DNA from 2 places in the Lysinibacillus sp. NPDC097231 genome. Region 1 is predicted to be linked to the other one. Evidence: predicted binding sites of a transcription regulator. Region 1 holds the regulator's gene; the other holds the start of a gene.
The links. Region 1 encodes CtsR, which represses protease genes until heat stress. Its sites were predicted from a motif close to ATGGTCAATAAAGGTCAAACA; they were not measured.
Positions count from the first base shown of each region.

Region 2: the regulator CtsR is predicted to act here: its motif matches at 2,273-2,293, upstream of ACIQXF_RS10275 (ATP-dependent Clp protease ATP-binding subunit).

Region 1 covers NZ_JBIWDH010000022.1:23,073-27,482, reverse strand. The annotation lists gene mcsB (protein-arginine kinase McsB) at 1-1,004, opposite strand, end outside; gene ACIQXF_RS14025 (UvrB/UvrC motif-containing protein) at 1,001-1,546, opposite strand; gene ACIQXF_RS14020 (CtsR family transcriptional regulator) at 1,560-2,030, opposite strand; gene ACIQXF_RS14015 (magnetosome magnetite crystal formation protein family) at 2,233-2,538, opposite strand; gene ACIQXF_RS14010 (class I SAM-dependent methyltransferase) at 2,667-3,347, shown strand; gene corA (magnesium/cobalt transporter CorA) at 3,430-4,389, shown strand.
Region 2 covers NZ_JBIWDH010000014.1:1,007-5,416, reverse strand. The annotation lists gene ACIQXF_RS10295 (Cof-type HAD-IIB family hydrolase) at 1-59, opposite strand, end outside; gene ACIQXF_RS10290 (prolyl oligopeptidase family serine peptidase) at 181-945, shown strand; gene ACIQXF_RS10285 (metal-sulfur cluster assembly factor) at 1,001-1,309, shown strand; gene ACIQXF_RS10280 (Crp/Fnr family transcriptional regulator) at 1,402-2,088, opposite strand; gene ACIQXF_RS10275 (ATP-dependent Clp protease ATP-binding subunit) at 2,358-4,410, shown strand, end outside.

The DNA of each region.
Region 1 (4,410 bases):
GCAGGCGGTAAAACCTCTCCTGCATAATGCTGTAAAAATCCAGGTTGCATACTAACTACACATTCGTTTAAAGTTGTCGCTTTAATGCCCTGTATCAATTGTAAATCTACTCCTAAACGTACATTGGATAGGCAGGTAGCGGCCTCTTCGCTCGTTAAAATTCGAGCATGCGTTAAGGTTCCTAAAGCACGGTATACGCGATCTTCTAGAGCAAGCTCTGCCTTTTCCACTAATTTGCCCCTCGCAACCCGTTCTTTTTGAATAATTTTTTCAGCGACGCTTTGAATGTCCGCTAAAATATCATCCTCTGTTTTTCCTAGTGTAATCTGATTCGACACTTGGTAAACATTACCTATATTTTCACTACCTTCGCCGTATATTCCCCTTACTGTCATTCCTAATCGTGTCATTGCATTAATGATTTGATTCATCTGACCTGTTAGCGTAAGGGCTGGTAGGTGCATCATGACAGATGCTCGCAAACCAGTACCAATATTCGTTGGGCAACTTGTTAAATATCCAAAAGTATCACGAAATGCATAGGGCAAAGCTTTTTCTAAGATACGATCAATTTTGTTGGCATGTTCATATGCCTTTAAAAGTTGAAAACTCGCTGTCATACATTGAATGCGTAAATGATCCTCTTCATTCACCATAATACTAACTGATTCATCATCAGATAAAAGCATGGATCCAACTTGCTCTTTTTTTGCCAGCTGAGGACTAATTAAATGTTTTTCTACAAGTATTTGACGTTGTAAAAATGTTAAATCCTTGATAGCAAAATAAGAGTAATTTTCTTGAAGTTTCATGCTGTCCTTTATTGCATGCGTAACAGCCTGTTCTACCTGCAATGCCTCATTTTCTGTAAAGACTAATGGAAAACGATATCCGTCTAAATTTCGAGCAAGGCGAATGCGTGTACTAATGACAATATCCGAATAATCGTCCTCTACGCTCATCCATGTTGGTGTAGCCTGCTCTAAAAACGACTCAATCATCACGACACATCACCACCTTCAAATTGTAACTGCTTCTCAAGTTCCTTTACTTCATCACGAAGTTTTGCTGCCTCTTCAAATTGTTCTTCATCTACAGCAACTTTCATACGTTTACGAATATCTTCAATTTGCTTCTTGATGACATAAACATTGCTTCTGGCCCCAGGCATCTTGCCTATATGCTGAGGACCAGCCTGTATACGATTAAAGAGCTTTGGTAAGTGTTCACTAAAAGTGTCATAGCAGCTAGGGCATCCAAATTTACCTTCTTTTAAAAACTGTTTATACGTAAATCCACATTGTGGACACGTTTGCGGTTGTGGTTGTGCCTGTTGTTTTTCATCCACTTTTTGTTGCCATGAGGGTGAGCCAAACCAATTGGATAGTAATTGTTGAATAGATACCGGCTCTTGTTTAAATTCCGCATGAAATGGATGGAACTGCGAGGCGCAAACGTCACAATAATGGTGCTCGACCTTTTGACCATTTTGAACTTGTGTTACGGTAACTGTCGCATTACGCTGCTTGCAATGTTCGCAAATCATTTCCATCACCTCTCTACTTTTGCTGTTCATATTTAATCGTTGTTAGCATCGCTCGTAATATTCTTGCTCGAATGTTATCCCGTAAAGGGAGCTGCAAATCCAATGTTAAGCGATCAATTGCCGCTAACATTATTTTCGCTTCTCGCTTCGAAATTACCTGCTCATCAATTAGTCGATAAACTAAATCTTCTGCCATGGTTTGCGATGCCCCATCTTCTATTTGCCTGAGAACATCCTCAATTAGGTCAATTTGTGAATTCGCACGGACACGTAAAATTCGAATGTATCCACCACCACCACGTTTGCTTTCAACAAGGTAACCTCGTTCGGCAGTAAATCTTGTATTAATCACATAATTTATTTGTGAGGGTACGCATTGAAATTTATCTGCAATTTCACTACGTTTTATTTCAATATGCCCTTCTCCACCTAATTCAAGTACTTGCTTTAAGTAGCCTTCTATGATGTCTGATATATTACGCACTTTAGGAATACACCTCGCTTACTCCACTGACTTTGACTATCTTTGACTATCTTTGAGTATATTATACAAAACGCTTGAAAATAATTGCAATTATTTCGCACACTGAAAAATTTCGGGATCTACTTATAACGATAATGTACCCTTTTTGGCTATAGAAAAAACGCAAGTATATGCAACTAGCATATACTTGCGTCTATAAATTTTATACCCAACGACCAACAATTGGGTAACGCCAAGGCTCATCAGATAAAGCCTTCACTATACCGATAATTGGTACAACAAATAACATGATCCCGAAAATGATTAAAAACGGTATGCCAATTAAGATAACGCTTAAAGCAGCTGAAATTCCAAATAAAACCCACATCACAACTTGGAACAACAACGCTTGGACGGAAATTGCTTTTACCTCTTCATCCGAACTAATTAAGAAAAATATAATCGGTACTAACCATGGCGCAAAAAATGCACTTGCGTGTATGATTACTTTAGACCATTTAGTTTCCACTTATATCAACCTTTCCTTTTTAATTTTGCTTTTGTTTTATGTACTACTATTTACGGAACTGTACCCTAAATAGTTTCAACATAAATTAGATTTAAAAAAAAATTTTTTTGAAAGGCATGTGATACGTGATGAAATTTAATAACACACTTGCAAGCGAATATGAAAAAGGTATTCGACGCACGCTACCTAGCTACGATGCTATGCTACGGTTAGCACAAACCTTTTACCAAGCTACATTACCCGACAATGCTGATTTTTTAGTGGTTGGCTCAGGCAGTGGCAATGAAATTTTACAGTTTGCCGAGAATAGGCCATACTGGTCATTTGTTGGTATGGATCCCGCTGAAGCCATGCTACAAATTGCCAAAGAGCGTTTAAAATCTTTACCTAATAATATCTCTTTATATCAGGGTACTATACTAGATACTAAGCTACCCTCAGCGAAGTTTGATGCAGCTAGCTGTATTCTAGTGCTTCATTTTATCAATGACGATCAAGAAAAACTTGCAACATTAAAAGAAATAGCAAATAATTTAAAGGCTGGTGCGCCATTTGTTATTGTTTCTAAATACGGGCAACTTGGCTCTGTTGAAACGGAGTTACAATTTGATTTATGGCGGGCTTATTGGCTGCAGCATACTAAGCTATCACCATCGGAGGTAGCAGATATGGAGAACACTATACGTTCCCTTTCATATATGCGCGAAGAGGATATTTTAACACTGCTCCAGCAAGCAGGATTTACAAAACCGTCTAGATTCTTTGCCACTACTTTATTTGGTGGTTGGATATGCTATAAAGAGGATTAACATTTAACTTCTTTCAGCGGATGTCGTTGTTCTAAAGACAAACAGCCTTAAGGATAAAATCAACAGAATTGAGGTGAATGCTGTGATACGCACAATCGGAATTACGAAAGACCAACAACTTTTAAAGGAATTTCCTCTTGAGGACATACACAAAAATCAATTTGAGTGGTTTTGGGTCGATTTTGATTGCCCAACACCTGAGGAAGAACTACAGTTAGATACATTTTTTCATTTCCATCCACTCGCTATAGAAGACTGCTTAATGCGTTTACAGCGGCCAAAACTCGATTTTTATGATGATTTCCATTTCTTTGTTATTCAAAGGGTTAACGAAGAATTAGCAGCAGAGGAAGTTAATATTTTTGTTTCTAATAAATTTATTGTTACATTCCATAAAAATGTTGCACCCGAAATAGATAGAGTGCAACAAATGTTCGAGAAACAGCCAAAGAAATGGGAACGAGGCACAATTTATTTAACGTATCAAATAATCGATAAAATCGTTGATAGCTATTTCCCACTTGTCTATAAGATTGAGGATCATTTGAATGCACTTGAAGATGAGCTTACCTATCAGAGTAACCTTCATGCCATGAAAACTGTGTTCGAATTCCGTAGTGATTTGCTAGACCTACGACGCACCATTTTACCAATGCGGGATCTATTATATCGTATCCTAAACTCTTACCGATTTTCACTAAACAAATCAGAAAGAGCTTACTTCGGTGATATTTACGATCATTTACTTAAGCTGGCTGAAATGATCGAATCCAATCGTGAGCTGACCGCTGACATGCGTGATAGCTATATGGCGATGAGTTCCAGCCGTATGAATGGGATTATGATGACCTTAACAATTGTTTCAACAATCTTTATTCCTCTAACATTTATCGCGGGTGTTTATGGGATGAACTTCGATAATATGCCTGAGCTCCATGGCCAGTATAGCTACTTTATTGTGCTCGCTATTATGATTCTGATCGTTCTATTTATGCTAGCAGTCTTTAAATTTAAAGGCTGGTTCAAATTATTTAAACCTTAAAAGCGATAGTTTATTGACACA
Region 2 (4,410 bases), on a different contig from region 1:
TGTTGTTGATCCGTTAATAACGTGCCATCTAAATCTAAAACAATTAAATGCGGTTTCATAGCTCGTTGCCCCTTTCCTATAGTTTGAATAGTATCGCTTTGTAATCCATTCGTCAAAATTTTGTCACATTGAAAAAAGTTTGCTAACATAAAGATATACAAAAGTTGGGAGTGACAAAAAATGATTGTTAATCAAGAAGTCTGGGGAAATATTCCTTTATTACATATACATACAGATAATATGAATGAAGAAACCCCGGTAGTGATATTCTTACACGGCTTTATGAGTGCGAAGGAACATAACTTACATTATGCATATCAATTAGTTGATAAAGGGGTGCGCGTCCTATTACCAGATGCAAAATTACATGGTGACCGAAGTGAAGGCCTAACAGAGATGCAAATGAACTTACATTTTTGGGATATTGTTTTAAATTCTATTCAAGAAGTAGAACAATTATATAATGAATTAAAGAATAAAAAATTATTAGCGAGTGATAAAATTGGCATTGCTGGTACATCAATGGGTGGAATAGTGACATCAGGTTGCTTAAAGCATTATGAATGGATACAAACTGCAGCAATATGTATGGGTGCACCTGGTTTTATCAAATTAGCTGAATATCAATTGCAGCAATTCGCTAAAAGTGGTATCAATTGGGCAATGTCTGAAGAAGAAATACAGCATACAAAAGAGCTTCTAGCCAAATATGATGTCAGTCTAACTCCAGAAAAATTTGCTGGGCGACCAGTTTTTTTCTGGCATGGTGAATTAGATAAAACTGTACCTTTTAATGAAACGTATAATTTTTATTTAACATTACGGGAATACTATGTAGCAAATCCAGAAAGCCTAAAATTTTTAGCCAACAGAAATGCGGGACATGCTGTACCACGTGATGGTATGTTAGCGGCAACAGAATGGCTTGCACAGCATTTGGCATAATATGATGCATCTGCTATGATTAAGTTAACACTATGATGGGAGGAGAAATAAACTGATGGATCAAGATATGAAAGACAGCATGTTAGGTGCGTTAGAAAATGTAATTGACCCTGAGCTTGGTATTGATATTGTCAACTTAGGTTTAGTATATGATGTAGAGTTAGATGAAGAAGGTGTAGCAACGGTTACAATGACACTTACTTCTATGGGCTGCCCGCTTGGACCTGTTATTGTGGATCAAGTAAATACTGCAATGGGTGAGCTGCCAGAGGTAAAAAGTACAAATGTCAACATAGTATGGAATCCACCTTGGTCAAAAGACAAAATGTCACGCTATGCAAAGATGGCATTGGGCGTACGATAAAAAAAATCTACATCTTGTCTATGAAAAGTTATCTAAAGCAAGTTAAAAAATCCCCGCTTATAATGGTAAGCGGGGATTTCTTGTATAACGAATTAATCAATACGACATATTTGTAATGGACAATTCTCACAGGCAATCTCATCCTTTAAAAATTGTAAATCAAGAATTGTTATATAACCTTTTTCGAAAGATAAAACATTGTGCTTCTTTAAGTCATTAAGCATGCGATTGATCATCTCTCTACTAGTTGCACATAAATTTGCAATTTCTGTATTTGTGAGGGGGAGATCAATAAAAATAGTGCCATTTTCTAAAGGCTTACCATAAGTATTCGAAAGACGGATTAGTGTTGAAAATAAAGCACCCTTTTTACCATTTAAAACTAAATCACGCAAACGACTTTGATGTTTCAAATTTTCTGTTTGTAGCCACTTCATATATTCCACCATTAAATTAGGTTGCTCCACTAATAAAAGTTCCAAAGATTTACGGCTTAGAACATACAAAGAAGAAGGTTCTAATACCTTTGCAGTCACGGAATGATACGTAAGGCTACAAAATAAGGAGCCCTCTCCAATAATACTATCGGGACCACAAATTCGAATTGTTAGTTCCTTACCGCTCTCGGTTTCCTGACTTATCGAAATAGCTCCTGATTTTATATAATATATTTCTTTCGCACGTTCACCCTCTAAAAAAATCTTATTATCCTTATTCACTTTTATAAAAACACCATTCTTTTGAAAAAGATTGTGAAATTTCTCTTGCATATTATCCATTAAAACCATACTTCCAACACATCGCTTTCTTTTTGTAATATGTGGCTGTTATTACAAAAGGATGGTGAATATTTAGATACTAAAACTTAGAAACATACCTATTATAACGTAAATTTCCAGTTTTAGGTGAGAAAATTTTAGTGCTAATTCTTTGCTAGGGCTTGTCGTTTGATGTAAAATAAAGTTAGTCAAAAAAGGTCAAACAATTAAAAAGAAACCAGTATGGCAAGATATATTCCGCCAAACATTATTGAAAAGGAGTGCTTAACATGCAATTTCAACAAACAGATAACAAAAAACCATTAGAGCAATTTGGACGAAATTTAATTGAAGAAGTTAAAAACGGCAAAATGGACCCAGTTATCGGTCGTGATGAAGAAATTCGTAATGTTATTCGTATTTTAACACGTAAAACGAAAAATAACCCTGTCTTAATAGGTGAACCAGGTGTCGGTAAAACAGCAATTGTAGAAGGATTAGCTCAACGTATTGTAAAAGGTGATGTACCTGAAGGATTAAAAGAATGTGTATTGTATGAGCTTGATATGAGTGCTTTAATTGCAGGTGCTAGTTACCGCGGTCAATTTGAAGAGCGATTAAAAGGCGTTCTAAAAGAAGTGAAGGAATCGGAAGGGCGTATCATTTTATTTATTGATGAAATTCATACAATTGTAGGTGCAGGTAAAACGGATGGTGCAATGGATGCTGGGAATATGTTAAAACCAATGCTTGCACGAGGCGAGCTTCATTGTATCGGTGCTACAACACTAGATGAGTATCGAATGTACATTGAAAAAGATCCTGCTTTAGAGCGCCGTTTCCAACAAGTACTTGTGCGCGAGCCTTCGATAGAAGATACGGTTTCCATTTTACGTGGCTTAAAGGAGCGCTTCGAATTACATCACGCTGTACGTATTCATGATCGTGCCATTGTAGCTGCGGCAGAGCTTTCTAATCGCTATATTACAGAGCGCTTCCTACCAGATAAAGCAATAGATTTGATCGATGAAGCGTGTGCGATGATCCGAACAGAAATTGATTCCATGCCACAGGAATTAGATGCAGTAACTCGCCGCATCATGCAGTTAGAAATTGAGGAACAGGCACTGCGTAAAGAAAAGGACGAGGCAAGTAAAAAGCGTCTAGAGCAACTGCATCAGGAATTATCAAAGCTAAAAGAATCTTCCGAAGGCATGCGTAAACAATGGGAAGCAGAAAAAGAAGCATTGCACGGAATTCAGAAAAAACGTGAAACCCTTGACAAATACCGTCGTGACTTAGATGAAGCAGAAAGTAAATATGATTTAAATAAAGCAGCAGAGCTACGTCATGGGAAAATCCCTACTCTTGAAAAAGAAATTCAAGAAATGGAGAAACACCTAGAGAATGGCACAGAATCGCGAATTTTACGTGAAGAGGTGACAGCCGATGAAATTGCATCGATTGTTTCTCGTTGGACAGGAATACCGGTGACAAAGTTAGTAGAAGGTGAGCGCGAAAAATTATTGCGACTAAAAGATACACTGCATGAACGGGTTGTTGGGCAGGATAATGCTGTACAACTTGTCACAGAAGCAGTATGGCGTGCTCGGGCTGGTATTAAAGATCCTCATCGACCAATTGGTAGCTTTTTATTCCTAGGACCAACAGGTGTTGGTAAAACAGAACTCGCAAAGGCATTAGCTGCACAGCTGTTTGATTCTGAGGATCATTTCATTCGTATTGATATGAGTGAGTATATGGAGAAACATAGCGTATCACGTCTTGTAGGGGCTCCTCCAGGCTATGTTGGCTATGAGGAAGGAGGGCAATTAACAGAAGCGGTTCGCCGTAATCCATATTCAGTTGTATTACTAGATGAAATAGAAAAGGCTCACCCAGATGTTGCAAATATTTTACTGCAAATTTTAGATGATGGTCGCATTACTGATAGCCAAGGACGGACGGTCAACTTTTCAAACACAGTTGTGATTTTAACTTCTAACATTGGCTCCAGCTATTTAATGGAAGCAAAAGAGGGCGATGCTTCAGTTGAGGATCTAGTAATGACTGCACTGCGCCAGCATTTTAAACCAGAGCTGTTAAATCGAATGGATGATATTATTATGTTCCATGCACTATCAGATCAGCATTTCACAGCAATTGCTTGGAAATATGTTGAACAGCTTGTAAAACGAGTTGCAGAGCAGGAAATTACTTTAGAAATAGAGCAAGAAGTCATTGATTGGGTTGTTAGTCATGGGGCTGATGCTCAGTTCGGTGCGAGACCATTAAAACGCTTCGTGCAACGTCATATCGAAACTGCAGTTGCTAAAGAATTAC